DNA from 3 places in the Mesorhizobium sp. B4-1-1 genome. Region 2 is predicted to be linked to each of the others. Evidence: predicted binding sites of a transcription regulator. Region 2 holds the regulator's gene; each other region holds the start of a gene.
The links. Region 2 encodes LexA, which represses DNA repair genes until DNA is damaged. Its sites were predicted from a motif close to TGTTCNNNNTGTGTTCNG; they were not measured.
Positions count from the first base shown of each region.

Region 1: FJW10_RS23335 (sel1 repeat family protein) is a predicted target of LexA. The motif match lies at 8,072-8,089, and genes of this name have one in related genera.
Region 3: parE (DNA topoisomerase IV subunit B) is a predicted target of LexA. The motif match lies at 4,170-4,187, and genes of this name have one in related genera.

Region 1 is NZ_VFTH01000019.1:6,158-16,800, forward strand. It holds gene FJW10_RS23300 (TetR/AcrR family transcriptional regulator) at 1-202, shown strand, start outside; gene FJW10_RS23305 (isovaleryl-CoA dehydrogenase) at 251-1,414, shown strand; gene FJW10_RS23310 (carboxyl transferase domain-containing protein) at 1,417-3,024, shown strand; gene FJW10_RS23315 (O-acetyl-ADP-ribose deacetylase) at 3,027-3,557, shown strand; gene FJW10_RS23320 (hypothetical protein) at 3,677-4,054, shown strand; gene FJW10_RS23325 (acetyl/propionyl/methylcrotonyl-CoA carboxylase subunit alpha) at 4,104-6,068, shown strand; gene FJW10_RS23330 (ABC transporter substrate-binding protein) at 6,192-7,313, opposite strand; gene FJW10_RS23335 (sel1 repeat family protein) at 7,682-7,948, opposite strand; gene FJW10_RS23340 (DUF2147 domain-containing protein) at 8,377-8,718, shown strand; gene FJW10_RS30995 (hypothetical protein) at 8,917-9,051, shown strand; gene FJW10_RS23345 (hypothetical protein) at 9,101-9,295, shown strand; gene FJW10_RS23350 (AMP nucleosidase) at 9,422-10,643, shown strand, end outside.
Region 2 is NZ_VFTH01000001.1:49,336-59,978, reverse strand. It holds gene gltA (citrate synthase) at 1-141, opposite strand, end outside; gene gltX (glutamate--tRNA ligase) at 322-1,746, opposite strand; gene FJW10_RS00275 (ComEC/Rec2 family competence protein) at 1,850-4,306, shown strand; gene lexA (transcriptional repressor LexA) at 4,347-5,081, opposite strand; gene kynU (kynureninase) at 5,528-6,775, shown strand; gene FJW10_RS00260 (alpha/beta hydrolase) at 6,830-7,660, shown strand; gene glp (gephyrin-like molybdotransferase Glp) at 7,725-8,930, opposite strand; gene moaC (cyclic pyranopterin monophosphate synthase MoaC) at 8,930-9,406, opposite strand; gene trpC (indole-3-glycerol phosphate synthase TrpC) at 9,408-10,220, opposite strand; gene trpD (anthranilate phosphoribosyltransferase) at 10,225-10,643, opposite strand, start outside.
Region 3 is NZ_VFTH01000001.1:414,477-425,119, reverse strand. It holds gene FJW10_RS02120 (FUSC family protein) at 1-2,007, opposite strand, end outside; gene parE (DNA topoisomerase IV subunit B) at 2,050-4,104, opposite strand; gene cpaB (Flp pilus assembly protein CpaB) at 4,359-5,279, shown strand; gene FJW10_RS02105 (type II and III secretion system protein family protein) at 5,381-6,748, shown strand; gene FJW10_RS02100 (hypothetical protein) at 6,753-7,028, shown strand; gene FJW10_RS02095 (CpaE family protein) at 7,042-8,256, shown strand; gene FJW10_RS02090 (CpaF family protein) at 8,253-9,674, shown strand; gene FJW10_RS02085 (type II secretion system F family protein) at 9,679-10,643, shown strand, end outside.

The DNA.
Region 1 (10,643 bases), on a different contig from region 2:
GATCGACGATACCGGGCTCACCGCCATGGCGCTGATCCAGATGATGACCGGCGTCATCGTCTGGTTCCGGCCCGGCGAGCGGCTGTCGATCGCTGAAGTCACGGCATCATATCTTTCGATGACAATGCGCCTGGTCGGCGCGACAATCAGCCATGGCACCGCGCGTCCTTCCGGGCGCGCCAGGGACGCCGTGGCACTCTGATACAGGCATGATCTCCGCGAATACCGGGCATGCGCAGGGAGGAACGGCATGTACACGAATACGCTGAACTTCGGACTTGATCCCGACATCGAGGCGCTGCGCGATACCGTGCGGCGCTTCGCCCAGGACAGGATCGCGCCGATCGCGGCCGAGATCGACCGCTCCAACGAGTTCCCCGCGCATCTGTGGGTCGAGCTCGGCTCGCTCGGCCTGCTCGGCATCACCGCCGATCCCGATTTCGGCGGAACCGGCATGAATTATCTCGCGCATGTCGTGGCGATGGAGGAGATTTCGCGCGCATCGGCCTCGGTCGGCCTCTCCTACGGCGCGCACTCGAACCTCTGCGTCAACCAGATCAACCGCTGGGCCACTCCGGCGCAAAAGGAGAAGTATCTGCCTGCCCTTTGCTCGGGCAAGACGGTCGGCGCGCTGGCGATGTCGGAATCAGGCGCCGGCTCGGACGTGGTGTCGCTCAGGCTGCGCGCCGAAAAGCGCAACGACCGCTATGTGCTCAACGGCTCGAAAATGTGGATCACCAATGGCCCCGACGCCGGAACGATGGTGGTCTATGCCAAGACCGATCCGGACCGCCATGCGCGCGGCATCACGGCCTTCATCGTCGAAAAGACGATGGCCGGCTTTTCAGTCGCGCAGAAGCTGGACAAGCTCGGCATGCGCGGCTCCAACACCGGCGAGCTGGTGTTCGAGAATGTAGAGGTGCCGTTCGAGAATGTGCTGCATGAGGAAGGGCGCGGTGTCGAGGTGCTGATGTCGGGGCTCGACTATGAGCGCGCGGTGCTCTCCGGCGGGCCGATCGGGCTGATGGCGGCCTGCCTCGACGTCGCCGTGCCTTACGTGCATGAGCGCAAGCAGTTCGGCCAGCCGATCGGTACGTTCCAGCTGGTGCAGGGCAAGCTCGCCGACATGTACTCGACGATGAACGCCGCGCGGGCTTATGTCTACGCGGTGGCCGCCGCCTGCGACCGCGGCGAGACTACGCGCAAGGACGCCGCAGGCTGCGTGCTCTTCGCCGCCGAAAAGGCCACGCAGATGGCGCTCGACGCCATCCAGTTGCTCGGCGGCAATGGCTACATCAACGATTATCCGGCCGGGCGGCTGCTGCGCGACGCCAAGCTCTACGAGATCGGCGCCGGCACCAGCGAGATCCGCCGCTGGCTGATCGGGCGCGAGATCATGGCGGAGGGGGTGTGACAGTGACGACGCTTCAAACCCAAATCTCCCCGTCCTCCGACACCTTCCGCGCCAATGCCGAGCGCATGCGCGCGCTGGTGGCCGACATCGCCGAGAAGGCGGCAAGCGTCGAGCGCGGCGGCTCCGACGAGGCGCGTGAGCGCCACCAGGGCCGCGGCAAGCTCTTGCCGCGCGAGCGGCTGGCGCAGTTGCTCGACACCGGCTCGCCCTTCCTCGAGGTCGGCCAGTTCGCGGCATGGTCGATGTATGGCGAGGACATTCCGTCCGCCGGCATCATCACCGGCGTCGGCCGCGTCGAAGGCCAGGAAGTGATGGTCGTCGTCAACGACGCCACGGTGAAGGGGGGCACCTATTATCCGCTGACGGTGAAGAAGCATCTCAGGGCGCAGGAGATCGCGCTGCAGAACAATTTGCCTTGCGTCTATCTGGTCGACAGCGGCGGCGCCAATCTGCCGAACCAGGACGAGGTCTTCCCCGACCGCGAGCATTTCGGCCGCATCTTCTATAACCAGGCCAACATGTCGGCGGCCGGCATCCCGCAGATCGCCTGCGTGATGGGTTCCTGCACGGCCGGCGGGGCCTATGTGCCGGCGATGTCGGACGAGACGATCATGGTGCGCAACCAGGCGACCATTTTTCTTGGCGGCCCGCCACTGGTGAAGGCCGCCACCGGAGAGGATGTCAGCGCCGAGGAGCTTGGCGGCGCCGATGTCCACACCAGGCTTTCCGGCGTCGCCGATCACTACGCCATGGACGATGAACACGCCTTGGCCATTTGCCGGCGCATCATCCGGAACCTGAATCGCAACAAGGCCGTAAGCCTGAATTTGCAGAAGCCGATTCAACCGCTTTACGATCCGCGGCAACTCTACGGCGTCGTGCCGACGGATCTGCGTCAGCCCTATGACGTGCGCGAGGTGATCGCGCGTCTCGTCGACGGTTCGGAGTTCGACGAGTTCAAGCAAAACTACGGCACGACTTTGGTCACCGGCTTCGCGCATCTGCACGGGATGCCGGTCGGCATCATCGGCAACAACGGCGTGCTGTTTTCCGAAAGCGCGCTGAAGGGCGCACATTTCATCGAGCTCTGCTGCCAGCGCGCCATTCCACTGGTCTTCCTGCAGAACATCACAGGCTTCATGGTCGGGCGAAAATACGAGGCCGGCGGCATCGCCAAGGACGGCGCCAAGCTGGTCATGGCGGTCGCCACCGCGAAGGTGCCGAAGCTCACCGTGATCATCGGCGGTTCCTTCGGCGCCGGCAATTACGGCATGTGCGGCCGCGCCTATTCACCCCGCTTCCTGTGGATGTGGCCGAACGCGCGCATCTCGGTGATGGGCGGTGAGCAGGCGGCGACGGTGCTCGCCATGGTCAAGCGCGAGGGCATCGAGCGCAAGGGCGGTGAATGGAGCGCCGACGAGGAAGCGAAGTTCAGAAAGCCTATCCTAATGAAATACGAGCATGAGGGCCACCCGCTCTACTCCTCGGCGCGGCTCTGGGACGACGGCATCATCGATCCGGCCAGGACCCGTGAAGTGCTGGCACTCAGCCTCTCTGCGGCGCTCAATGCCGGCATCGAGGAGACGAAATTCGGCGTGTTCAGGATGTGACGATGGGCGCTCTCGGCGACAGGATCCGCGTGCACACCGGCGACATCACCAGGCTCGCGGTCGATGCCATCGTCAACGCGGCCAATTCATCGCTGCTGGGCGGCGGCGGCGTCGACGGCGCCATCCATCGCGCGGCAGGGCCGGAGCTGGTCGCCGAATGCCGTATGCTGCATGGCTGCAAGACCGGTGATGCGAAGCTGACCAAGGCTTACCGGCTGCCGGCGCGCTATGTCATCCACACGGTGGGGCCGGTCTGGCAAGGCGGCGGCAAGGGCGAAGCCGAACTGCTCGCCTCCTGCTATCGGCGCTCGCTCGAAATCGCGCGTGGCCATGATTGCCGGACGGTGGCTTTTCCGGCGATCTCGACCGGCATCTACGGCTTTCCCAAGGACGAAGCGACCAGTATCGCCGTAGGCACGACAGCCGACTTCTTGCGACAAAACACGGTGCCGGAGGTCCTTACTTTCTGCTGCTTCGACGACCAGATGGCGGAACTTTACCGGCGGGCCGCTGCTGACGCTGAGAAAGACTGAACTTATGGACCAAGCGATTCCACAGTACAGGCAAGTGCGAATTTCCAAACGCCCGCTGGCGCGGGCGAAAAATATTCGTTATTCCTCATCTTGCACTGGGCAAATGGGGTTGGGTGGAAATGATCTCGAAATATTGCCGCAAGCCGATCGTCTCGATGCTTGCCGTAGTTCTAATATTCGCAGCACCCGCCGCCGCGGTGGCAGAATCGCTGGCTGGCAAGATGGGGGACAAGCGGTTTGCTCCAAATTTGTCGCTGGATCCAAAGGAAGCCTGCTACAAAGCTTATCTCGCTTACAAAGCGGCGAGCGGGCATTCGGCCTACGCGACGACCTTCTATTCGCGGGTGGTCGATCTTTACATAATTTGTGGGGCAAAACTCAACGCGCCGACTCAGAAGGCGGCGGAAGAGATCGCTTTGCGCAACTGCCAGTACGGCCTGAAAAAGTGGAAGGTCAGAACCGCGAGCGGCGGCTGCGCGATCGCAGTTTCGAAGTAAATCGGCGCCTTCTGGACTGGCGCCACCCGCAGAAAAACGGGAGGGCTCCATGTTCGGCAAGATCCTGATCGCCAATCGCGGCGAGATCGCCTGCCGCGTCACCCGCACCGCCCGCAAACTCGGCGTGCGCACCGTTGCCGTCTATTCCGATGCGGACGCCAAGGCCCTGCATGTCGAGATGGCCGACGAGGCGGTGCATATCGGCCCCTCGCCCGTCGGCGAGAGCTATCTGCGCGGCGACAGGATCGTGGCGGCGGCACTCGCCACCGGTGCCGAGGCCATCCACCCCGGCTACGGCTTCCTGTCGGAAAACCCCGACTTCGTCGACGAGGTGACGGCGGCGGGCCTCGTCTTCATCGGCCCCTCCGCCGCCTCGATCCGCGCCATGGGATTGAAGGACGCCGCCAAGCGGCTGATGGAGACCGCCGGCGTGCCGGTGGTGCCCGGCTATCACGGCGAGGCGCAGGAGATCGTGCTGCTTGCGTCCAAGGCGCGCGAGATCGGCTATCCGGTTCTGATCAAGGCGCGGGCCGGCGGCGGCGGCAAGGGCATGCGACGCGTCGACCACCCCGACGATTTCTCGGAAGCGCTGTCCGGCGCGCGGCGCGAAGCGAAAGCGGCGTTCGGCGACGATCGCGTGCTGGTGGAAAAATATGTCGACAAGCCGCGCCATATCGAAGTGCAGGTATTTGGCGACAATTTCGGCAATGTCGTGCATCTCTATGAACGCGACTGCTCGGCGCAGCGCCGCCACCAGAAGGTGATCGAGGAGGCGCCCGCCCCCGGCATGACGCCGGTGCTGCGCAAGGCGATGACGGAGGCGGCCGTGAAGGCCGCCAAGGCGATCAATTATTCGGGCGCCGGCACGATCGAGTTCATCGTCGACGCCTCTCAGGGGCTCAAAGCCGACCGCTTCTGGTTCATGGAGATGAACACGCGGTTGCAGGTCGAGCACCCCGTCACCGAGATGGTCACCGGCGTCGATCTGGTCGAATGGCAGCTTCGCGTCGCATCCGGCGAAAAACTGCCGAAAACGCAGGGCGAGATCGCGCTTGCCGGCCACGCTTTCGAGGCACGCCTCTATGCCGAGGATGCGGCGAAGGGTTTCCTGCCGGCGACCGGCACGCTGCATCATCTCAAATTCCCCGACGCCGCGGCGGAAGGCGCAGCGATGCGCATCGAGACCGGCGTGCGTGCCGGCGATGCGATCTCGCCCTTCTATGACCCGATGATCGCCAAGCTGGTTGTTTACGGCAAGGACCGAGCCACGGCGCTCGGCGCGCTGCGCGATGCCCTCGCCCGGACCGAAGTCGCCGGCTCGACCGTCAACACCGCCTTCCTGGCGGCGCTCGCGGCCGACGCCGATTTCGCGGCCGGCGACGTCGATACCGGGCTGATCGGGCGGCATCAGGAGGCGCTCACCACCATTCCCGGGCCGGGCGACGAGACGATCGCCGCGGCGGCGCTGGCCGCGATGGATGCCGGCACGCCGGGTCCCGCCGCCGATCCCTGGTCCACGCTTTCCGGCTATGCGCATTTCCACACGCTGTCGCGCCGCATTCGCCTGCGCCATGGCGAGGAGAACATCCTGGCCAGGGTTTCGGCACGGCCTGACGGCCGCTTCCAGGTGGCGCTGGAGGCACCGCATGATGCGGTGAACACGCACGATTTGCGGACCATGCCGCATGCCGCCCGCTGGCCCGGCCACGTTACCGTCTTCGAGGGCGCGGTCGGCTATACGTTCACGGTTCCCGATCCGCTTGCCAAGGCCGACGAGGCGGGAGCCGCCGCAGGCAGCCTGCGCGCGCCGATGCCAGGCCTGGTCAAGCTGGTGCGCGCCGCGGCGGGCGATGCCGTGATCAAGGGCCAGCCGCTGTTGATCCTCGAAGCCATGAAGATGGAGCATATGATCGCCGCCCCGCATGACGGCGTGATCGCCGAGATCGCGGCCGAGGGCGCACAGGTCAGCGACGGCACGGTGCTGGTCCGGTTCGCGGAGGACGGCCAGGGCTGAAGTGCTGAATGATTGAATAGCTATGTCGGCGGGACAGCGCCGGCCTCGCCTGTACGTCAATGCCACGGCACAAACGAAAATGGCCGGGACAAGCCCGGCCATTTCCTCGATTGCAGAACCGAATTACGGCTGGATCGGCGCGTATTTGCCGTCGTGCCACTGGTTGATGTCGTAGCTGGCGTTCTTCAGGTCGCCCTTCTCGTCGAAGACAACGTCGCCGACGACGGTGCTGATCGGCTTGCCGTCCTTGAGCGCCTCCGCGACCTTGGCCGGATCGTCGGTGCCGGCGCGCTTGACGCCTTCAGCCACGGCTTGGATCACCGCATAGGAGAACAGCGTGAAGCCTTCCGGCGTGAAGCCGCCGGCCTTGATCTTGGCGACGGCGTCCTTGGCTTCGGGCTTCGACTGCGGGTCCGACGGGAAGACAAACATGGTGCCTTCACCGGCCGGGCCGGCGACCTGCCAGAATTCCGGCGAGGCGATCGAGTCCGGCATGATCAGCTGGAACTTGACGTTCTGCTCGGCCGCCTGACGCAGGATCAGGCCCGCCTCCGGGTGATAGCCGCCGAAATAGACGACATCGGCCTTGAGTTCCTTCAGCTTGGTGACGAGGGCCGAATAGTCCTTCTCGCCGGCATTGATGCCTTCATAGTCGACTTCCTTGAGGCCGCCGGCATTCATCGTCGCCTTCACCGCATCGGCGACACCCTGGCCGTAGGCGCTCTTGTCGTGCAGGACGACAACATTCTTGCCGGCGTATTTCTTGGCGATCCAAGGGCCGATGAAGGCGCCCTGCGCGTCGTCACGCGTGTAGAGGCGCATGATGGTCGGCCAGCCGGCCTTGGCCGCGGCATCGGTCAGCACCGGGTTGGACGAGGCGGGGCTCATCATCAGCGCGCCGGCTTCGGCATAGACGGCCGAGGCCGGAATGCTTGAGCCCGAGCAGGCATGGCCGTCGACGAACTTGACGCCGTTGGCGACGATGCGGTTGGCGACCGAGACCGCCTGCTTCGGATCGCACTGGTCGTCCTCGATGTCGAGCTTGATCTGGGAGCCGTTGACGCCGCCAGCGGCATTGATCGCGTCGGCGGCAGCCTGCGCGCCCTGCTTGAACTGGTCACCGATGGTGGCGAGCTGGCCGGTCATCGGGCCGACCACCGAAATGGTGATGTCGTCGGCGAAGGCAACCGGGGCGCTCATCATCAGGCCAAATGCGGCCGCGCTCAAAATACCCAATTTTTTCATGACTATAAGAACTCCTCCACTTGCGCGCGCCGCTCCGGCCGCGCTTCTTCCACAGAGCCGGGACAATTTCACCCTTCGCCGAAACTGTCGAGAGCACAATGCGGAAGGTTTTGGTTCATTTAGGCGAGGATTTCTTGGGCCACGCGCCTGATTACCAGGCGTAATGCAAAAAGCCGCGCCGGCCTTGTCCCGGCCGGTCGCGGCTTTTTGCAATCGAGCTTCCCCGGCGCCCCGCGCCTGAACCCCGCTCGCTTCCCTGTTTTGCGTGGCTTCGGTTGTTTCAACCTGCCGCGTTCTCGTTCTTCTTGACCGGCCGTCTTTTCGCGGCCTTGTCCCAATCAGCTTCCGAGCGCTGCGCGCGCTGAGGATCAGTGCATCGTCATCCATTCGCGCGCTTCGCGCAGCGCCGTGGCGATCTCGACTTTCGACATGGTGGTCGACAGCTCCGAGCGCAATTCGGCGGCGCGGGCCGAGCCCTTGATCGCGGCGATGTTGAACCATTTGTGGGCGGCAACGACGTCGGTCTCGCAATCGCGGCCGGTCGCATACATCATGCCCAGTTCGAAAAGAATGTCGGCCTGGGCAGTTGCCCCCATGGCGCCGAAGCCGTCTTCAAGCATTTCAAAACGTGCCATTTCAATCCCCTGTCTGGCTCCCGAGAGCCGCCTCCTTTTCCCTTGGGGCGGGGCGCTCTTTCGATGCTTTCGAGGATGACGGCTGGCCTTGAATCTGTCGTTAAATGGCTTGCTTAATTTGAGGAAAACAAAGCTAAAACAAGAGGTAAACGCGAAAAACTGTTAAGCATGGGAATCCAGCGTTTCAGCCATTTTGCATCAAATTCGATGAAAATTGCCGCGAGCGGAATCAAGACTTCGCTAACCACGGAAACCGAAGCGTTTTTCGAGTTTCGTTTATTCCGGGCAATGCAGGGGCGCGAAAATCCTTGCAACCTTCCGTGGCGGCACTGCTTTTGTTTTGGCGGGAGCTGGATTAGCTTTACCTTTGCGTAAGGGGCAGGAAGGCGGACCGGAGCCCGCCGCAACCCCATAGGGAGGAGGACAAGATGTTTCGAAAGATGAGCCTGGCCCTGGCGGCCACAGTGATCATGGCGAGCGCCGCGTGGGCCGACCCGATCGAAGGCAGTTGGAAGACGCAGTCCGGCGAGACGGCGACGATCGGCGGCGGCGGCTCGTTCTCCATCACCCTCAAGACCGGCAAATATGCGGGCAAGACGATCGGCTCGATGAAGGCGACCGGCGACAACAAATATGCCGGCAACATCACCGACCCGGCGAACGACAAGACCTATTCCGGCAAGGCGACGCTCACGGGCACGACGCTCAAGATGAGCGGCTGCGTACTTGGCGGCCTGATCTGCAAGAGCCAGACCTGGCATAAGCTCTGATCGCCAGATTCCAGATCATCCGAAACGGGGCCGAACGGCCCCGTTTTCCTTTGGAGCGGCGGCGCTCCGCCGGACCGGCGCTGCGCCACCGGCACCTGTTCAAGACCTCGTCAATCAATTTGAACCGCAGATGAATACCGGTCTCAGAACCGGTTCAGAGGCATTCCGGCATTCTCTCCCGCATTGAAGGAGAGAGAAATGCTTGCCCGCCGCTTCGCAATCGTCTGCCTGCTGATGAGCCTGTTTGGCATGTTCTTCGCCATTCTCGTTGCGGAGGCCGGTCATTCAGCCCGCCCGTGGGAACGGCCGGTGCCTACGTTGTCGGCCTCGTGAACCAATTCAAGCGCTGAAACGACCAAGCTGGAACGGGGACACCACTAAAATGAACCGCATCGCCGCCATCGCAACCAATGCCCTTCGGCTGCTGCCGCGGGCGACGCTCATCCTGATGTTGCTTGCCGCCCCCGTGTTGGCGGTGCCGATGATGCGCGCCGACACGGGCAACAGGATCGAGGCGCCGCCGCGCAAGAACACCAGCGTCGGCTTCGTGCTGCTGATCAGCCTGCAGCGCGGATAAGGCAGCCGAAGAAAAACGACGCGCCGGACCGCTTGAGGCCTGGCTCCCCCTCCCAAGCGCTCTCCTGAGTCTCTATATTGAGCCATGGAAAAGCGAATCTACCCCCAAGCTATCGAATCGGTCGTCATGCCGGAGCCATTCGGCAAGCAGAGCTTCCACGACGCCAGAAAGGCCGTTGCGGCGCTGCAGGCGCTCTACGACCGCAACACAAAATTCCTGCGCGATTCCTTCGCCGCGCTTGCCGCTGGCGGGGACGAGAGCAAGCGCTACCGGGCCTTTTACCCGCAGATCGGCGTCACTACGACCTCGTTCAGTCAGGTCGACTCGCGCCAGGCCTATGGCCATATGCCGACGCCCGGGCATTTCGCCACCACGATCACCCAGCCGCAACTGTTCGAGAACTATCTCATCGAGCAGTTGAGGCTCATCATGCGCAATCACGGCGTGACGGTGACGGTGGCGGAATCGACGACGCCCATCCCGCTGCATTTCGCCTTCCTCGAAGGCACCTATGTCGACGGGGCGGCCGCCGAGCGCATCAAGCGGCCGATCCGCGACCTGTTCGACGTGCCGGATCTCGACGGCACCGACGACCAGATCGCCAACGGCACGTTTGAGGTGGCGTTTGGCGAGCCGCGGCCGCTGGCGCCGTTCACCGCGCAGCGCATCGATTACTCGCTGCACCGCATGACGCATTACACGGCGACCAGCCCGCAGCATTTCCAGAATTTCGTGCTGTTCACCAATTACCAGTTCTACATCGACGAATTCGTGGCGCGGGCCCGCGAGCTGATGGCCAGTGGCGACAGCGGCTATGTCGAGTTCATCGAACCCGGCAATGTCGTGACCCGGAACGGGGCAACGGCATCGGAAGGCACGTCGCCGCAGCGCCTGCCGCAGATGCCGGCCTACCATCTGAAGAAGCCCGGCCATGGCGGCATCACCATGGTCAATATCGGCGTCGGCCCGTCCAACGCCAAAACGATAACCGACCATATCGCGGTGCTGAGGCCGCATGCGTGGGTCATGCTCGGCCATTGCGCGGGCCTGCGCAACACGCAGGCGCTCGGCGACTATGTGCTGGCGCATGCCTATGTGCGGGAGGACCATGTGCTGGACGACGACCTGCCGGTCTGGGTGCCGATCCCGCCACTGGCCGAAATCCAGGTGGCGCTGCAGGAAGCGGTCGCCGAGGTGACTGGTTTGTCGGGCTACGACCTCAAGCGCATCATGCGAACCGGAACCGTCGCCACCATCGACAACCGCAATTGGGAACTGCGCGACCAGCGCGGACCGGTGCAGCGCCTGTCGCAGTCGCGCGCCATCGCGCTCGACATGGAATCGGCCA
Region 2 (10,643 bases):
GAGCGCGCCGATATCGATTACGTCAGGTCCGGTCGACCCGCTTCGCACCTTGAATTCATGGGTCTTGCCGGCAAGTTCGAGCCTGGCGGTCGACTCATGCGCCTTGCCGCTCGGTTCCAGTTTTGTCGCAGCTTCGCTCATTGCAAACTCCTTTATGTTCCTCATGCCGGCAAGGCAATTCCTGCAAACGACACGTCGAAATCACCGGAATGCGCGAACTTGCCATCGCATTTTAGGAGGTGCGTGCCAGATTGGGCCAAGGCCTAATGTTGCACTGCGAAACACACCTTTCAATGCCAATCTTCTTGGGCCAGTTCGCTCCTAATCGATTTGATCTCCAATCCTCGCCAGGCTTTCCTGGCGACCCAACACGGCAAGCACGTCGAACACGCCGGGCGAGGTGCTGCGGCCGGTCAGCGCGGCCCGAAGCGGCTGTGCCACGGCGCCGAGCTTGTGCCCGCCGGCCTGCGCAAAGTCGCGGATCGAAGCCTCGGCCGAGGCGGCGCTCCAGTCGCCCTCGACGGCAGACAATGCGCCATGCGCGCCGCGCAGAATCGCGCGCGCATCCGCGTTGAGCAAGCCGGCCGCCTTCTCATCCAGCGGTAACGGCCGCTCGGCGAACAGAAACGCCGCTCCGTCGACCAGTTCGACCAGGGTCTTGGCCCGCTCCTTGAGACCGGGCATGGCGGCAAGCAGTTGCGCCTTGCGCCTGTCGTCGAGCTTTGCCGCGAGCGTCGGGCCGCCTTCGAGATAGGGCAAGGTGGCGACGAAGATGTTGAATAGCGCCTGGTCATCCATCTTGCGCATATGGACGCCGTTCAGCGCCTCGAGCTTGGCGAAGTCGAAGCGCGCCGCGCCCTTGTTGACGTCGCCGATGTCGAACCACGCGACCATGTCCTTGACCGACATCACCTCGTCGTCGCCATGGCTCCAGCCGAGCCTGGCCAGATAGTTGAGCAGAGCCTCGGGCAGATAACCCATGGCGCGATAGGCCTCGACGCCGAGCGCGCCGTGCCGCTTCGACAGCTTGGCGCCGTCGGCGCCGTGGATCAGCGGGATGTGCGACATCGACGGCACATCCCAGCCCATGGCGTCGTAGATCACCGTCTGGCGCGCGGCATTGGTCAGGTGATCGTCGCCGCGGATGATGTGGGTGACGCCCATGTCGTGATCGTCGACGACGACGGCATGCATGTAGGTCGGGACGCCGTCGGAACGCAAGATGATGAAATCGTCGAGATCCTTGTTCGGGAAGCGCACCTCGCCCTGCACGCGGTCGTTGACGATCGTCACGCCTTCGGTCGGCGCCTTGATGCGGATCGCACCCTTGACGCCTGCCGGCGCCTCGGAGGGGCCGCGGTCGCGCCACTGGCCGTTGTAGCGCGGCGGCAGACCCTTGGCCCGGGCCGCCTCGCGCATCGCCTCGAGCTCGGCCGGCGTCTCGTAGGCGTAATAGGCCTTGCCCATGCGCACCAGCTCCTCGGCCACCTCGCGATGACGCGGCGCGCGCTCGAACTGCGAGACGGCCTCGCCGTCCCAGGAGAGGCCAAGCCAAGTCAGCCCGTCGAGAATGGCGGCGGTGGCAGCTTCGGTGGAGCGCTCGCGATCGGTATCCTCGATGCGCAGCAGCATCGTGCCGCCGGTGTGCCTGGCATAGAGCCAGTTGAACAGCGCCGTACGCGCCCCGCCAATATGCAGGTAGCCTGTGGGCGAGGGGGCAAAACGGGTGACGACCTTGTCGGACATGGAACTCTCGAGGAAGCACTGAAAAAATGCATGTTTCGCGCGGACTTCCACGCGACCGGCGTTCATGTAGCATAGGCGGTCTGGGGCGCAAGGGGCAGACCCGATGGCTGGACGTGGCCGGGGCGCGGAGGAGGGCGGGGGAACGACAGCTGGCGTCAGCGAACGCCTGATGTTTGCCCATGCCACGCCCGAAGAGACCGCGCCGGTTTCGTTCCCGGAGCCGCGGGCATCTACCGAGCTTATGCCGCTCGCTGACGGCGCAATACGGCCGGTCTCGCCAACGGCGAGCGTCGGCCGAATCCGCAGACAGCTTGGCCGCGCCTCGCTTCCCGCACTGCGCCGAAGCATCGGCACCGCTGCCGCCACCGAGCTCGACCGCGGCATCGGCTTCCTGCTGGTGCCGGTGTTTCTGGCCGCCGGCGTCATCTATTACTTCTCGCTGAGCGCTGAGCCGGATCTCTACAGGCCGCTTGCGGCAGTGGCCCTGATGGCGGTCTGCGCGGCGGTCTCACATTCCCGGCACAGAACGCACCTTGTCTTCATGGCGGCGTTTTTCTGCGCCTTGGGCTTTCTCGCGGCCAAGGTCGAGACCTGGCGGATGGCAATCCCGATGCTGGGTTCGGAAATCCAGACACGGCTGACGGGCCGCCTCGTCACCGCCGAGGCGATGGCCAATGGCCGGGTCCGGCTGACCATCGACTTGATTTCCACGGAGCATCCGAAGCTGCACTACGCGCCGGATCGCGTCAGGCTTTCGGCGCGCAGGATCCCGCCCGACATGACAGCCGGGTCGATGCTGACCGGCTATGCCAAGCTGTTGCCGCCGACCGGCCCGGTTCGGCCGGACAGCTACGACTTTTCATTCGACAGCTATTTTGCCGGGATTGGCGGCAGCGGCTTTTTCCTGGGTGATCCAAAGCTGATTGCGCCAGCGGAAGCGCCCTTTGGCGCGCGCGTCGCATCGGCAGTGGAAAACGCGCGCGAAGGGATCGCCGATCACATCAGGAGCGCCATCGGCGGATCCGAAGGCGAGATCGCAGCCGCACTGATCGTCGGCGTCCGCGCCGGCATTCCGGAAGCCATCAACGAGTCGATGCGACGGACCGGCATCTACCACATCATCTCGATCTCCGGGCTGCATATGGCGCTGGTCGCCGGCACGATCATGGTCCTTTTGCGCGGCGCCTTCGCGCTGTTTCCGGATTTCTCGTCGCGCCGGCCAGTGAAGAAATATGCCGCTGCAATCGCGCTGTTCTCGATCGCCGCCTACCTCGTGATCTCCGGCATCGTGGTGGCGGCCGAGCGGAGTTTCATCATGCTGGCCGTGATGCTCGCCGCCGTGCTCTTCGACCGCGCGGCGCTCACCATGCGCAACCTGGCGATCTCGGCCATCGCCGTCATCCTTGTCTCGCCGCATGAAGTGGTCGGCCCGAGCTTCCAGATGTCCTTCGCCGCCACCGCCGCGCTGGTCGGCGCCTATGCCGGTTTTGCCGACTATCGCGCCGGCAAAACGACCGCGCCGCCGGCAAAGCGTTCGTTTCTCGGCTTCGTGTCGCGAAAAGTGGCGGTTGGAGTGGGCGGCGCCGCTATAACGTCGCTCATCGCGGGCAGCGCGACATTGTTGTTTGCGATCTGGCACTTCCAGCGCGTGTCGCCGCTCAGCCTGCTGGCCAATCTGGCGGTCATGCCGATCGTTTCGTTGATCGTCATGCCGTTTGCTGTGTTGAGCGCGCTGGCCATGCCCTTCGGCTTCGACGGCCCATTCCTTTATGTGATGGGCCAGGGCCTGACGGCGATGATCGCCATCTCGGCGTGGATCTCCGAGCGCTCACCGGTCGATGCCGTCGGGCTGATCTCGATCCAGTCGGTGCTGCTGGCCACGGTCGCGCTGGTCATCGCGACGATGGCCACCACCTGGCTGAGGCTTGCCGCCATACCCTTCGCGCTCGCCGCGCTGCTGGCCATTCCCCATGCCCGCGCCCCGGATGTGCTTGTCTCGGAGGACGCGCATCTGGTGGCGATGCCGATCGGCGGCGGCGAGCTTGCCATCAACCGCACGCGCTCCAACGAGTTCACCACCGACAACTGGAAACGGGCGCTGAAAGCCGAGGAAATCGTACCGCCGGAGACGTTCGCCAAAGACGCCATGGACATCGCCGATCCCGTCCACCTGCCGCCCGGCTCGCCGTTCTATTGCACCGGCGACCTCTGCATCGGCCGGCATCCTTCCGGCGCCATCGTCGCGCTCGCCGAGAATCGCGCCAGCGCCCGGCCTGCTTGCGGTTTCGCCGACCTCATCGTCATCGACGACGCCACGGCCTACAACCCATGCCGCGATCCGCGCGTGCTTGTCGTCACCAAGCGGCAGCTGGCACGCGACGGCAGCGCCGCCATCTTCTTCGATCCGCAATCGGCAACCGCGCGGCCAACTGTTCGCTACGCGGTCGAAGAACCGTACCGGCCCTGGCACGAGCAGCGGAAATACGCGCGTGAGGCGAGGGGGCTGCCGCCCTATCAACGACCGGAAAAGCCGGCGGTCGCGCCGCAGCCTACAGAATAGATGGCACGCAGTTCCGGCGAAGACCGCCGCGCGGTTCTGCTCAGTAACGGCGGATGAGTCCGACGAGCTTACCCTGAACCTTGACCCGGTCCGGTCCGAAGATACGGGTCTCGTACGCCGGGTTGGCGGCCTCGAGCGCGATCGAGGCACCCTTGCGACGAAACCGCTTCAGGGTCGCTTCCTCGTCGTCGACCAGCGCCACCACGATCTCGCCCGGACTTGCCGTATTGGCGTTGCGGATTATGACGGTATCGCCGTCGAAGATACCGGCCTCGATCATCGAGTCGCCCTTGACCTCCAGCGCATAATGCTCGCCGCCCATGATCATGTCCGGCGGCACCGAGATCGAATGCGTCTGGTGCTGGATGGCGTCTATCGGCACGCCGGCGGCGATGCGACCCATCACGGGAATGGATACGGCCGAAACAGCGTCGTCGTCATTGCTGGGTGTCGGCGTGCGCGAGGGCGTGGCCGGCTTGACCTGGCGGCCGAGATTGCCCTGGCCGCCCTGGATGACGCTCGGCGAAAACTTTCTCGCTGCATTCAGGCCGGGCGCGATCGAGTCGGGCAGCCGCAGCACTTCAAGCGCGCGCGCACGGTTCGGCAGCCGGCGAATGAAGCCGCGTTCTTCCAGCGCCGTGATCAGCCGATGGATGCCCGATTTGGAGGCCAGGTCGAGCGCTTCCTTCATCTCGTCGAAAGACGGCGGAATCCCGCTCTCCTTGAGGCGTTCATGGATGAACATCAGCAGTTCATGTTGTTTGCGCGTCAGCATGGCGGCCCCTTGGTTCTGAAACCAGAATCAGAAAAACAAACCCAGAACAAACACTATCTGTTCCAGTTGTGTTCCGCAACCGTTTAAAGTTTAGTGAATTTGTTGAGATTTCGGAAACAATGTTGCATCCAAGCGATACTCGGCCGAGCCAGGTCGGCGGTGTCATTGATTCCGCTCGATTTTGCAGCCCTCCTCAAGCTGCAGCGCGGTCCACCACCGCCACAAAGGCGGGGGCGGGATCGCTTCGGCTTTGCGCGAATGTGCTTCACCGTGAACGAAACGGACCCAAAATGCCAACTTCGGCAATGATTCCGATCCATGGTCTTCGCCGTCTATGGACCAGCTAACATGGCGCAGAAGGTTCTTGCCGTGGCATGGACGGTGGTGAGACAACCGCCCTTGGCCAACCGCGTGAGGCGCCATGCCGAAATGGAGGCGGCAGCATGATGGGGGGAATTCCTGATCTCGCCGAGATCGAGGCGATGGATGCCGCGGATCCGCTGCGCGCCCTGCGCGATCGCTTCGTCCTGCCGGAGGGGGTGATCTACCTCGATGGGAATTCGTTGGGAGCGGCCTCGCACGCCGCATTCGACGAGTTGCGCAAGGCAGCCGCCGAGGAGTGGGCGCATGACCTCATTCGTGCCTGGAACAAGGATGGATGGTTCGACATGCCGGTCGAGCTGGGCGACCGGCTCGGGCGCCTGATCGGCGCGGCGCCGGGCCAGACCGTGGTCTGCGACACCACGTCGATCAACATCTACAAAGTGCTGCACGCGGCGATGGCGATGCGGCCGGACCGAACCGTGATCGTTGCCGAGGGCGACAGTTTTCCGACCGATATCTATATGGCCGAAGGGGTGGCCTCGACCGGAAAGAACGCTGTCCTGCGCCTGGCTGGCGTGGACGCGCCGACCATCGAGGAACTGATCGACGAACGCGTCGCGGTGGTGTTGGTCAACCACGTCAATTACAAGTCCGGCGAGTTGCGCGACATGGCGGCGCTTACGCGCATGGCGCATGACGCCGGTGCGCTGATCGTATGGGATCTCTGCCACAGCGCGGGCGCCATGCCGGTAGAACTTGACAGGGCAAGCGCCGATTTCGCCGTCGGCTGCACCTATAAATATCTCAATGGCGGGCCGGGTTCTCCTGCTTTCATCTATGCGGCCGAGCGGCATCTTGCCGATGTGCGGCAGCCGCTCAGCGGGTGGTGGAGCCATGCACGGCCGTTCGCCTTCGAGCAAGCCTATGCGCCAGGCACCGGCATCCGCCGATTTCTGTGCGGCACGCAGCCGGTCTTGTCGATGCGGACGCTGAAAGGCGCGCTCGACATCTGGAACGGCGTTGACCTGGCGACGGTGCGGAGGAAGAGCATTGCGCTGGCCGATCTGTTCATCGAACTCGTCGAAGCACGGTGCGGCGGTTACGATCTTACGCTGGAAAGCACCCGCGACGGCGCCAAACGCGGCAGCCAGATTTCCTTCATTCACCTGCATGGCTACCAGATCATGCGGGCCCTGATCGAACGCGGCGTGATCGGTGATTTTCGGGCGCCGTCGACCATGCGCTTCGGTTTTACCCCGCTCTATGTCGGCTACAGGGATGTCTGGAAGGCCGTCGAAGTGCTCGAAGACATCTTGCGGACCGGCGTCTGGCGAGAAGCCCGCTTCGCGGTCAAGACAACCGTTACCTGACCGCGGCGATGCCAATCAAAACCACTCGACATTGAGCTGATCGTGGAGGGGCCGTTGCTCAGACACCGTATTGCCGACTGGGACAACGCCTATGCCAACGGCGCGAACATCGCCGGCGGCGACCGCTGGCCCGCGGCTTGGGATCAACCGGCGCGGGCCTTTCGGGAAAAGCTGCTGGCGCAAGGCAGGGCGCGGTTCGATATCGTGTACGGCGAAGCGCCACGCAACCGGTTCGATCTGTTTCTCCCACCTGCTGCGCCAAAGGGGCTCGTCGTGTTCATCCATGGCGGTTACTGGATGGAATCAGACAAGACCTCCTGGTCGCATCTGGCTGGAGGTGCGGTCGGCCACGGTTTTGCCGTCGCCATGCCTTCTTACACGCTTTGCCCGCAAACCAGGATCAGCGGCATCGTCAACGAGGTTGCGGCAGCGATCGAGAAGGCGGCGGCGATGATCGATGGTCCGCTGGTGCTGACCGGGCACTCGGCCGGCGGACATCTCGTCAGCCGGATGGTGACCGCGGCCTCGCCGCTGTCGTCCGATGTGACGCCGCGCATACGCCAGGTCGTTTCGATTTCAGGCCTGCACGACCTTCGGCCGCTGATGTTCACCGCACTGAACGAGACCCTGAACATCGACGAGAAGGAAGCGTTGAGCGAAAGCCCGGCTTTGCTGCGGCCTCGGCAGGGAGCCCGCGTCACCTGTTGGGTCGGCGGCGGCGAGCGTTCGGAATTCCTGCGCCAGAGCGCGTTGCTTGCCAACATCTGGACCGGGCTCGGCGCCGCCACCGGTTCAGTGGTCGAGCCGGACCGGCATCATTTCAACGTTGTCGATGGGCTCGGAGATCCGGATCATCCCCTCACTCGCGCACTGATCGCCGAATAGAGCAATTCGGCGGTGTGAACGGTTTCGGTCGAGAATTGCGTTTAAAACGGCGGGATAGACCGGCTCAGCGCAGCATCAGCACGCTGCACTCGGCGCCGACCTGCGCGGCGGGCGCGAAGGGCTGGCGCACGATCAGGCCGTTGGCGTCGGCAAGCATGCGCAGCATCGAGGAATCCTGGATGCCGAAAGGCGTCGCGACCAGGGTGCCGGAGTCCTCGCGCACGACGGCGCGCACGTAGTCCTGCCTGAGATCGTTGGCCTGCATCGCGGCGCCCAGCCGGGCCGTTCGCACGTCCTGCCGGTGATCGCGGCCGCCGAGCCTGGCAAGCAGCGGCTTCAGGAAGAGTTGCGAGCAGACGATGCTTGCCACCGGATTGCCGGGCAGGCCGATGCAACGGACATTGCCAAGCCGGCCAAACATCAGCGGTTTGCCGGGGCGCATGGCGATCTTCCAGAAGTCGAGCTGCATGCCTTCGCCGGTCAGCACGTCATGGATGAGGTCGTGGTCGCCGACCGAGGCGCCGCCGAGCGTGACGATGACATCGGCGTTCGCCTCGACCGCTTTCCTGACCAGCGCGGCGATCGCCTCCTGGCGGTCGGCGGCGATGCCGAGATCGAGCGCGCGCGCGCCGACCGACTGGGCGGCGGCGACGACGCCATAGGCGTTGGACGAAATGATCTGGTCGGGGCCGAGCGCGCTGCCCGGCGGCAGCAATTCGTCGCCGGTGGCGATGATCGCAACCAGCGGCCGCCGCACGACATTCAAGGCAGGATGGTTGGCCGAGGCCGCCAGCGAAAGGGCCGCCGCGTCGAGCGCGCGGCCTTTTTCGAGCAGCACGTCGCCCTGGCCGAAGTCGAGCCCGCGGCGACGGACATTGCGTCCTTCGGCGGTCGGCTCCGTCACTTCGATCCGGCGGTTGCCAAGGTCGCGGACGTTTTCCTGGATGACGATGGTGTCGGCGCCTTCAGGCAGCGGCGCGCCGGTAAAGATGCGCACGGCCTGGCCTTTGCCGACGGTTCCGGAGAAACCGCGCCCGGCGGGCGCCATGCCTATGACCTCAAGTTTAGCCGGCGCTGAAGCGACATCGGCGGATCTTGCGGCATAGCCGTCCATGGCCGAGGCGTTGAATGGCGGCTGCGTGCGTAGCGCCACGACCGGCTCCGCCAGGACCCGCCCAGCCGCTTCGGCGAGCGGAATGCTTTCGCCAGGCAATGGCGCGGCGCCGTCGAGCAGGCGTTCGAGCGCTTCGGCGACCGGAACCAAGGCCATCAGGCATCCACCTTGTAGTCGCCGGACTTGCCGCCTGTCTTCTCGACGAGCCGGATGCCGGAAACCACCATGCCGCGGTCCGCCGCCTTGGCCATGTCGTAGATGGTGAGGCAGGCGACCGACGCCGCGGTCAGCGCCTCCATCTCCACGCCGGTCTTGCCTGTGACGCGGGCAAGCGCGGTGACCCTGAGGCCAGGCAGCGTGCGGTCCGGCTCGATCTCGACGGCAACTTTTGTCAGAAGCAGCGGATGGCAGAGCGGGATCAGCTCATGCGTCTTCTTCGCGGCCATGATACCGGCGATGCGGGCTGTGCCCAGCACATCGCCCTTCTTGGCATCGCCGGCGAGAATCATCTCCAGCGTTTCCGGCCGCATCGAGACAAAACCTTCGGCGATCGCCGTGCGGGTCGTCTCGGCCTTGTCGCCGACATCGACCATATTGGCTTCGCCCTTGGCGCCAAGATGGGTGAGGGCCATCTCAGATGGCCTCGGCCGCTGCCTTGCCTGTCAGCAGAAGCTCGGTCGCCGCGGCCACGTTCGCCTGCCGCATCAGGCTCTCGCCGACCAGGAAGGTGCTGATGCCGGTCTTCTGCATCCTGAGGCAGTCGTCGTGGGTGAAGATGCCGCTCTCGCTGACCAGCAGGTAGCCGCCCGGCACCATTCGCGCCAGCCGCTCGGAAGTCTCAAGGCTGGTCTCGAAGGTCCGCAGATCACGGTTGTTGATACCGATCAGTCGCGACGACAATTCTAGCGCGCGCTCCGTTTCGGCCTCGTCATGCACCTCGATCAGCGCGTCCATCCCGAGTTCGAAGGCGATAGCTTCCAATTCGCTCGCCAGAGCATCGTCCACGCTTGCCATGATGATCAGGATGGCGTCTGCGCCCCAGGCTCGTGCTTCGTAGACCTGGTAAGGGTCGAATAGGAAATCCTTACGCAATGCCGGCAGCGACACCGCCTTGCGCGCTTTGGTGAGAAATTCGGGCGCGCCCTGGAAGGATGGCGCGTCGGTCAGCACCGAAAGGCAGGCCGCGCCACCTTTCTGATAGGCCTGCGCCAATGTCGGCGGGTCGAAATCGGCGCGGATCAGGCCCTTGGAGGGGCTGGCCTTCTTGATTTCGGCAATCAACGCGAAGCCGCCGCCCCGCCGCTTGGCCTCGAGCGCCGCAAGGAAGCCGCGCGGCGGTTCGGCGTCCCTGGCCTTCGCCTTGACCTCGGCGAGCGGCATGGCGAGCTTGGCTGCCGCGATCTCGTCGCGCTTGTAGGCTTCGATCTTGCGCAGGATGTCCGACAAGGCCCTATCCGTTCGAAATCTCGACGAGCTTGTCCAGCACGCCAAGCGCGCGGCCGCTGTCGATCGCTTGCGCCGCCGCCGCGATGCCGTCGGCAAGCGTCGTTGCCTTGCCGGCCACGACCAGCCCGGCGCCGGCATTCATCAGCACCGTGTCGCGGTAGGCGCCGGCTGCGCCGCCCAGCATATCGCGCAGTTCCTTGGCGTTGTAGGCGGCGTCGCCGCCGCGCAGCTCTTCCTTGGTGTGCCGCTTCAGTCCGACAGCTTCCGGCGTCAGGGTGAAGCTGCGGATCTCGCCGCCGGCGAGCTCCGCCACCTGGGTTTCGCCCGTCGTGGTGATCTCGTCATAGCCGTCGCCATGGACGACCCAGGCGTGGTCGGCGCCCAGCGCCTTCAACGTCTCGGCCACCGGCATGATCCACTCCG
Region 3 (10,643 bases), 370 kb from region 2:
CTGCAGAATTTCGAGCCGATCGCTGCGTTGGGCGATGCTGGCCGCATATTGCCTCGCCACCGCGACGGTCGCGGTCTGCGGCTCGCCCGGCCGCCTAAACAGCAATTCGCCCGCCAGGCCGCGCAAGAAATTGCCGATGGACTCGACCGTTTCGTGCGGGACGGCGGAGTTCAGTTGCGCGTGGCGCAGCCGCAGCACTTCCAGCCCGACGGTTACGGCCGAAATGCTTCCGCCAAGAATGGGGTCGCCCTTGCGGCCCGTCTGCTGCACCTGTGGCATCAGCTGGTTGATCCGGTCATAGGCGAGGCTTTCGAAGGCCGAGCGCCGGGGAATGCGCTCATGCAGGCAAAGCCGCGCCAAATCCTCGCGCATCGCCTGCGAGATGCGCTCCACGGTGACCCAAGGGTCGGCGGGCAGCACGACAATGAAGACGCCGATGGCAATCAGGATGCCGACCAGGATCGACGCCGAGCCGGCGAAGAACGGCCCGGGATCGTAGATCATCTGTTGATGCGGGCTGAGGAAGGCGAGAAAGTTGATGGCGAAGGCGGTGGCGACACCGACATGGCGGGGATTTGCCATGCCGAGCGCCGCGGGCAACAGGATCGGCACCACGAAGAGCGTGAACCAGCCGAAGCCCGGCAGCGCCGGCAGCGCGACCTGGCCGACCAGAAACGCAAACGGCAGCGCGATCAGCGTTCCGGTGAAGAAACCCCAGGCGGACTGCACCGGATCCGGGCGTGCCGCGAACAGGCTGGAGACGACGGCGACGAGGATGACGGTGCCGGCGGCTTCCGACCATTTGGTCGTCAGCCAGAAGGCCGCCACGAGCAACGTCGCGAGCGCCGCGCGCACGGCGTTGCGCCATGCGGCCTGGTAGTCGCGGTGGACGACCAGCGCCGGCTGGCCTCGCTCGCTCGATTTCCGGGAGACAGGCGAGCGGAGCGCGTCAAGACCGCGCATCACCTGCTTCAGCGCCTCGGCGAAATCGCCGGCAATGGTCAGGCGGGTGATGGTGCCGACCTTCTCTTCGGCGGTATCGTTGGAGCCGTTATCGTTGGGCAGGTCGGGCATCTCCCTGGCCTTGCTTGCGATCGCATCGAGCCGCGCCACCCAGGGGCCGGTGTCGTCGAGCGCGCCGGGTGTCGCCGAAAGTTCGCCGACGAAGGCCTTCAATTCGCTGCGCATGGGAATGAGCGCCGCGTTCTTCGGCCTGCGGTGGCTGTGCAGTGCGCGCGCTGCCGAAAGCGCCCACAGAAGCTGACCGATCGTGCGCCGCACCGGGTGGGCGCGGGTGGCGAAGCTCGGCGCCTCCAGGCGCGCATAGGTGCGCATCTCGGCAAGCGTCTGGGCATCGGTGATCAGCTTGCGCTGGAGTGCGGCGAGGCTTGCGGGATCGCCGTTGGAAAAGGCGCCGCCGGCATATTCGGCGAGGTCGAGGATGCTGCGCTTCAACCTGGAAATGATGGCGTCGGCCGCGAGCTTCGGCAGGATCAGCCGGCTGGTGACGCCGGCGCAGACGATGCCGAGCGCGATCTCCGCGCAGCGGGCGACGGCGAGGTCGACGACAATATGCGGCTGTCCGAGGGCCGGCAGGCTGATGATCATCGCGGTATAGCCGGCAAGCGCGGCGCCATAGGCTTCCGGGTTGCGCAATAGCGACGAGACCAGCGTGCAGACGCCGATCCAGAGCGCCAGCACACTCACCAACAGCCAGGGATTGGCACCGAACAGCGATGTGATGCCGACGGCCGCCAGGCCGCCGGCCAGCGTGCCGAGCAGCCGGTAGAAGCCCTTTGCCAGCACCATGCCGGCGACCGGCTGCGCGACGATGAACACCGTCATCATCGCCCATTGCGGATGGTCGAGCTTCAGCGCGTAGGCGACAAGCAGCGCGATCAGTCCGGCCGAAACCGTGCGCAGGGCAAAAATCCAGTCCGAACGGGTCGGCTGCGTCAAACCGCTTAAGGGCGTCTCGACAACCTCTTTCAACCGCGTCCAGGTCACATCGGTTCTCCGCGCCGGAGACTGTTATGGACCGGCGGGCGATCAGATATCCAGCACATCCGCCTCTGTGAATTCGGCGCGCTCCTGGATGAAGCGGAAACGCGCCTCGGGCTTGGTGCCCATCAGCGCGTCGACGGCATCCTTGGTGGCCTGCTCGGCGTCGATCACGTCGACCCTCAAAAGCGTGCGCTTCCTCGGATCCATCGTGGTCTCCTTGAGCTGCGCGGCCATCATCTCGCCCAGGCCCTTGAAGCGGCCGATCTCGACCTTGCCGCGGCCGGTGAATTCGGTGCGCAGCAGTTCGTCCTTGTGCGCGTCGTCGCGGGCGTAGCCGACCTTGCCGCCCTGCCGGATCGAATAGAGCGGCGGCACGGCCATATAGAGATGGCCGCCGCGGATCAGGTTCGGCATCTCCTGATAGAAGAAGGTGATCAACAGCGAAGCGATGTGCGCGCCGTCGACATCGGCGTCGGTCATGATGATCACGCGGTCGTAGCGCAAATCCTCGTCGCGGTATTTCGAGCGCGTGCCGCAGCCGAGCGCCTGGATCAGGTCGGAAATCTGCTGGTTGGCGGCAAGCTTGTCGTTGCCGGCGGAGGCGACGTTGAGGATCTTGCCGCGCAGCGGCAGCACCGCCTGGCTGGCGCGGTCGCGCGCCTGCTTGGCCGAGCCGCCGGCCGAGTCGCCCTCGACGATGAAGATCTCGGCGCCGGCGGCGGCGTTCTGCGTGCAGTCGGCGAGCTTGCCCGGAAGGCGCAGCTTGCGCACCGCGCTCTTGCGCGAGACTTCCTTTTCCTGGCGGCGCCGCACGCGCTCGTCGGCGCGCGCGATCACCCACTCCAGAAGCTTCGAGGCTTCCTGCGGATTGTCTGCCAGCCAGTGGTCGAACGGGTCGCGAAGGGCGTTCTCGACGATGCGCATCGCCTCGATCGTCGCCAGCCTGTCCTTGGTCTGGCCGACGAATTCAGGCTCGCGGATGAACACCGACAGCATGCCGGCGGCCGAGATCATCACGTCGTCGGTGGTGATGATCGAGGCGCGCTTGTTGCCGATGAGGTCGGCGTAAGCGCGCAGTCCGCGCGTCAGCACGTTGCGGAAGCCGGCCTCATGCGTGCCGCCTTCGGGGGTCGGAATGGTGTTGCAATAGGAGTTGAGGAAACCGTCGCCGCCGAACCAGGTCACCGCCCATTCGAGCGAAGCGTGGCCACCCTGCTTGTCGCTCTTGCCGGCGAAGACCTCGCGCGTGACCTGGAATTCGTCGCCGAGCGTCGCCTTGAGATAGTCCTTCAGGCCGCCGGGGAAATGGAACTCGGCCTTGGCCGGCGTCTGGTCCTTTTCCTTGATCAGCGACGGATCGCAGGTCCAGCGGATCTCGACGCCGCCGAACAGATAGGCCTTCGAGCGCGTCATGCGGTAAAGCCGCGCCGGTTCGAAGGCGGCGCCCTTGCCGAAGATCTGCTCGTCGGGATGGAAGCGGGTCCTGGTGCCGCGGCGGTTGTGGACCTCACCGAGATGCTCAAGACCGCTGACCGGGACGCCGCGCGAAAAACGCTGGCGGTAGAGCTGACGTCCGCGCGCGACCTCGACCTCGAGATGGTCGGACAACGCGTTGACGACCGAGACGCCGACGCCGTGCAGGCCGCCGGAGGTCTCGTAGACCTTGGAGTCGAACTTGCCGCCCGAATGCAGCGTGGTCATGATGACTTCGAGCGCCGGCTTCTTGAATTTCGGATGCGGATCGACCGGGATGCCGCGGCCGTTGTCGGTGACGGTCAGGAAGCCGTCGGCGGAAAGCTCGACGTCGATGAAGGTGGCGTGACCGGCGACCGCCTCGTCCATCGAATTGTCGATGACCTCGGCGAACAGGTGATGCATCGCCTTGTCGTCGGTGCCGCCGATATACATGCCCGGACGGCGTCGCACCGGCTCGAGCCCTTCCAGCACCTCGATGTCGGCGGCGCTGTAGCCCTCGCTGCCGTCGCGGACGGCGGTCGAACGCTTCGCGGCCTGAACGAGCGGATCGGCCGGGCGTGACGGCGCGCGCACCGGCTGTGCCGGCTTTTCCATCTTGCCGAAGAGGTCGTTGCTGTCGTCCATGCTGGGCCTAGCGTCCGGTAATGCGAATCACGTCTCGATACTGCCACGCTTTTGGCGGGCGAACGAGTTCCTGTTCCGTTCAGGGATCAAACTGTCTCTTATTCCAAAACCATTCGATAACCAAGCCGGCCGAAATAGGGCGGCCGGCGTGCCCCGGTGTTCCCGATTCTTTAACATTAACGCCTAGCGTGAGGCCTAACCAACAAAAGACCACGGGCGTCAGGGGTTTCGTTGTGAGGGGCAGGGCCATAACCATGATCGGCATCGCCGCCGTGTTCGGCGCGATCTCGATCTTTGCGGCGGATTTCTGGGTCAAGAGCCAGGCGAAGGCGCAGCCCGAGGTCAAGGTCGTCTCCGTCATGGCGCCGCAGCAGCCCAAGGTCGAGTTCAAGACCATCGTGGTCGCAAGCGCGCCGCTGCGCTACGGCATGGAGCTCGGACGGCCGCAGCTCGCCGAGATTCCGTGGCCGCAGGATTCGCTGCCGCAAGGTGCTTTCCCGACGATCGACAAGCTGCTTGCGGACGGCAGCCGGGTCGTGCTGTCGCCGGTCGAGGTCAACGAACCGGTGCTGCTCACCAAGCTGTCGGGGCCGAATGGCCGCGCCACCCTTTCCAACATGCTGTCGCCGGGAATGCGGGCCGTCACCATCCGCACCGATGAGATCGCCGGTGTCGGCGGCTTCATCACGCCGGGAGACCGCGTGGACGTCGTGCTGACACGCGACGCTGGCGATATCCAGGAAGTGTCCAAGAATGCGCAAGGCGCCGCCGGGTCGACCGTCACGTCCGAGATCGTCGTCTCCGACGCCAAGGTGCTTTCGGTCGGACAGGGCGCCGACGAGCGCAAGACCGAGCCGCAAATCGCCAATTCCGTGACCCTCGAAGTCACCAACGAAGGGGCGCAGAAAGTGGCGCTTGCCCGCACCGTCGGCACGCTGTCGTTGTCGCTGCGGTCCGCCGCCGACGCAACCGCCAGCAATGGCGGGCTTACGACCATCTCGTCCTTCGGCGGCTCGGTTGCCGCAAACGCGCAGGCGAGCACCGCCTCGCTCGTCAACGCAGTGACGAAAGACCAGGGCGAGCCGAAACTAAAGACGGTGATCGTGACGCGTGGCGACAAGGTCGAGGAATACAAGGTTCCTTCACGGGAACCGCCGCAGGAACTGCAGCAATAGCCGGTGGGGACCGGCAGGGACGGGGCAAGATGTTCGGGTTTGATGCATTTCGGACGACCGGGGGATGGCGTCTTCTCGGCGCGATAGCGCTGGCGGCGGCAATGCTTGGCGTCGCCGCGCCGGCAAGGGCTGGCAATGACGTCGTCTATGTCTCGGCGAACAAGAACGCCTCGATCAAGGTGGCCAAGGGCAAGCCGAAGACGATCATGACGAGCGCCGCCTTCTACCAGATCGTCATCGGCGATCCGGAGATCGCCAACGTCAATCCGCTGACCGACAAGTCCTTCTACGTGCTCGGCAACAATCTGGGCACCACCGGCATCGCCCTGTTCGACCAGAACAAGCAGCTTGTCGGCACCATCGACATCGAGGTGACGCTGGACACCGACCAACTGGCCAGCACCATCCGCGCCAGCGTGCCCGACGCCAAGATCAAGGTCGGTTCGGCGAACGGCCGCGTCGTGCTGTCGGGCGAGGCCGACGATGCGGTCGCCGCCGACAAGGCCAGCAAGATCGCGTCGCGCTTTTCCGGCAACGAGGAAATCATCAACTCGGTCAACATCTCGTCCTCGCAGCAGGTGCAGCTCAACGTCCGCTTCGTCGAGATCAATCGCCAGGCCGGTCAGGATCTCGGCGCCAAATACGCCGCCAATTTCGCCTATGGCATCGGCAACCGCAAAGTCGTGCTGAACCCGGATGGGGGAAACCTGACGGCTGCCGGAACAGGCGAGATCATCGGCAGCCTGCTTTCGAACGGCGTTTCCATCGACATCGCCATCAAGGCGCTGGAGGAACGCGGCCTGGCGCGGCGGCTGGCGGAGCCAAACCTGATTGCACGTTCGGGCCAGACGGCGAGCTTCCTTGCCGGCGGCGAGTTCCCGATCCCGGTTTCCGAAGACAATGGTAAGATCAGCGTCACCTACAAGAAGTACGGCGTCGGCCTGGATTTCACGCCGACGGTGCTGAAGGACGGGCTGGTAAGCCTCGACATCGCGCCGGAAGTGTCCTCGATCGACCCGTCCGCTTCCATCCAGGTCAGCAGCGGCATTTCCATTCCGGCCTTCATCGTGCGCCGCGCCAGGACATCGGTCGACCTCAAGAACGGCCAGAGCTTCATGATCGCCGGCCTCCTGCAGTCGCAGAACGACATCACGACATCGCGGGTGCCGGGGATCGGCAGGCTGCCGGTGCTCGGTCCGCTGTTTTCGTCGAAATCCTATCAGCGGCGTGAGACCGACCTGGTCATCATCGTCACGCCTTACCTGGTCAAGCCGGTCGATCCCTCGAAGAATATGGTCGAGCCGACCGACGGCACTCAGCCGGCAAGTCCCGCCGACTATTTCCTGAACAACACCGAGGAAGTGGACGCCTCGGCGTCGAAGCGTCCGGTGACGCTGGCGGACGGCAGCGCCGCCCGCCCGATGGCTGCCGCCACGTCCGGCCACTTCCTCGATCTGCCAAAGGACTAAGGCCATGCGCATCCCCGTTTGCATCGCTCTGCTCCTGTCGGGTTTCGCCGGCGGCTGCACCAGCGACGACTATGTCCGCACCGAAGGGGTGACGCCCGGAGTCGGCAACGCACAGGCTTCCAACACCGCCATGCAGATGGTCGATCCGTGGAAGTACGGCGTGCAGAACACCCGGCTTCTCGTGCCGGCCCGGCGTCCGGGTTCCGAGAGCACCGCCGTCGGTGCGAAGGCTGGCTCGGGGTCGGCGCCGACGACATCATCATCAACGACATCGGACTGACGGGCTGACGACGATGGCATCTGGTAGCAAGACCAAGAAGATCCTGCTCGTTTCGACGGACACGACGTTCTTGCAAGACACACGGACGGCTTTCGCGGCCTCCGAGGTCATCGAGCTTTTGACGCTGGAAAAGAGCGTCAACGAGCTGCGCGGCGAGATCCTCGAGACGGACTTCGGCACGGTCATCGTCGACATGGATGCAGCCAAGCTCGAGGAAATCGAGTCGCTACAGCGCGTCATGCGACGGCTGGAAGGCCGCATTCCGGTGATCGTCGTGACCCAGGAATTCAACGCGGCGGCGGTGCGTATCCTGGTGCAGCTCAAGGTCGCCGATTTCCTGGTCAAGCCGATCACCACGGCCGACCTGGTGCGTTCCGTCATCCGTGCGCTGCAAGGGCCGGGGCGGGAAGAGAACACCGAATCGCACATCTACACGTTCATGCCGGCCGCCGGCGGCGTCGGCACCACCACGCTCGCCTTGCAGACGGCGTTCCAACTGCATCATTCGGTGACGCGCGGCGCCTCGACATGCGTCGTCGACCTCAATTTCCAGCAAGGCGCCTGCGCCGAATATCTCGATCTCGAACCGCGCTTCGACATCACGGAAATCGAGAACCAGCCGGAGCGCCTCGACCGGCAATTGCTTGACGTGATGCTGTCCAAGCATGCGAGCGGGCTGTGCGTGCTTGCTGCTCCCACGCGCCCGTCGGACATGCGCTCGTTCAAGACCGATGTCGTGGTGCGCATGCTCGACCTCGTGGCGGCCTATTTCGACAATGTCGTCATCGACATGCCGCGCACATGGTTCCCCTGGACAGAGACGGTGCTGCTCGGCTCGAACAAGCTCTATATCGTCGCCGAGATGACGGTACCCTGCCTGCGCCATACGCAGCGTCTCATCCAGGCCGTCTATGAGACCGCCGGCAAGGAAGTGAAGCCCAACGTCATCGTCAACCGCTTCGAGCAGAAGATGTTCGACAGCGGCATCAAGCAGGCTGACGTCCAGGAGATACTCGGCGAGCATTTCGTCGGCGGCATCTCCAACAATTACCGGCTGGTGCGCGAGGCGGTCGACCGCGGCGTGCCGCTGCACGCCATCGATCCCAACGCCAATGTCGTCAACGACCTGAAGAAGATCATTCTGCCGGAGGAGGCCGTGCAGACGATGGCCAAGTCGAAGTCGCTGTTCGGCCTGGGCAAGGGCTTGCTGAAGAGGAAAGCAGGATGAACAGCCGCTTTTCCAACCTGCAGAGCCGCGACGTTCGTCCGCAGCGGGCGCCCGAACCCGTTTCGGTGACGCACAATGCAGTGATCATTCCGACGACCCGCAAGCCGGCGCCGCCGAAGCCTGAAGCAGCGCCTGCAAAGAGCGCCAACAAGGTGCTCGATGCGCGTGTGCGTATCCATCGCATGCTGCTCGAGGAGATCAACCTCGTGGCGCTGGAGCGGCTGCCCCGGGATGAAATGCGCCGGCAGGTGCATGAATTCGTCTCGGAAAAGACGCGCAACGAGCGGATGGCGATCAACAACGCCGAACTCGACGCCCTGGTCGACGACATCGTCGACGAGATGGTGGGCCTCGGCCCGCTAGAGCCGCTGCTCAAGGACCCCGAGATCAACGATATCCTGATCAACGGTCACCAGAACTGCTTTGTCGAAAAGCGCGGCAAGTTGCAGCAGGTCAACATCCCGTTCAAGGATGAGGCACATCTACTTCGAATCATTAATAAAATCGTCGCGGCGGTCGGCCGCCGCGTCGATGAATCGCAGCCGATGGTCGACGCCCGCATGCTCGACGGCTCACGCTTCAACGCGGCGATCCGCCCGGTCGGCGTCGACGGGCCGCTGGTGTCGATCCGCAAATTCTCCAAGAACAAGCTCGGCCTGCACAAGCTGGTCGAATTCGGCGCCATCACCCAGAACATGGCCGAGGTGCTGGCGGCGGCGGTGCATGCCCGCAAGACCACGATCATCTCAGGCGGCACCGGCACGGGCAAGACGACGATGCTCAACGCCTTGTCGGCCTTCATTCCGGAAGACGAGCGCCTGATCACCATCGAGGACGCGGCCGAGTTGCAACTGCAGCAGCCGCATGTCGCGCGCATGGAAACGCGTCCAGCCAATATCGAGGGCCACGGCGAATTGAAGCAGCGCGATCTGGTCAAGAACGCGCTGCGCATGCGCCCCGACCGCGTCATCCTCGGCGAGTGCCGCGGCGAGGAGGCCTTCGACATGCTGCAGGCGATGAACACCGGTCATGAAGGCTCGATGGCCACAATCCATGCCAACACGCCGCGCGATGCCATCTCGCGTCTGGAACAGATGCTCGGCATGACCGGCATGCCGATGACCGTGCAGTCGATCCGCAGCCAGATATCCAGCGCCATCGACATCATCGTCCAGCTGACGCGCCTGTCCGACGGCAAGCGCAAGGTTACCAGCGTCGCCGAAGTGACCGGCATGGAAGGCGACGTCATTCAGATGCAGGAGATCTTCCGCTTCGTGCGCACCGGCATGGAGGCGGACGGAAAGATCCTAGGCCACTTTGAAGCGACCGGCATCCGGCCACGCTTCCTCGAGGACTTGCGCAACATGGGCATCGAATTCCCGGGCAAGTATTTCGAACCCGGCCGGCCGCAGGACTAGGCCGGTGTTCGAGGGATACAGCCCGGTCTATGTCGTCTACGCCGCGGCGGCGCTCACCGGCATCATGATCGCCGAGGGCCTTTATTTGCTCTATGCCGGGCGCAGCGACAAGCGCACGGCCATCAACCGGCGCATGAAGCTCGCGGAGAACAAGATCAGCCAGGAGCAGGTGCTGATCCAACTGCGCAAGGAACGCGGGATCGACGGCGGCGGCTCCATCTTTTCCCTCGACCGCTTCCGCGCCCTGCGCACGCAGTCCGGCATGACCACGCCGCTGCCGAAGTTCCTGACGATCACCTCGGGCGTGGCCGCGGCGCTGGCGCTTGTCGGCATCTGGAAGGGCCTGCCGCTCCTGTTCGGCCTCATCCTGTTTGTCTTGCTGTTGCCGGTGCTGCCGGTAATGGCCATGCGCTTCCTGCGCAAGCGCCGGCACAAGCGGTTCGGCATGCAACTGCCCGAGGCGCTGGAGCTGATCACGCGCGGCCTGAAGGCCGGCCATCCTGTGCCGGTGGCGGTTGCCATGGTGTCGCGCGAAATGGCCGATCCGATCGGCACCGAGTTCGGCGTCGTCGCCGACGAGGTGACCTATGGCTCCGACCTGGTCTCGGCGCTGAACAACCTTTTCGACCGGGTGGGGCATGAGGACCTGCCGCTGTTCGTCACGGCGGTGTCGATCCAGAGCAGTTCGGGCGGCAATCTGCGCGAGATCCTCGACGGCCTGTCGGCGACGATCCGCGACCGCGGCAAGCTGCGCCGCAAGGTGCGCGCCATTTCGACGGAGGGGCGCATGTCGGCTTACATCCTGACCGCGGTCCCCGTGCTTCTGTTCACCGCCATCATGGTGCTGATGCCGCAATTCTACCAGGATGTCTGGGACGTGCCGAAGACCTGGTACATGCTGGGCGGCTCCGTCTTCTGGCTGCTGCTTGGCAACGCCATCATGTTCAAGATGTCGAATTTCAGGTTCTG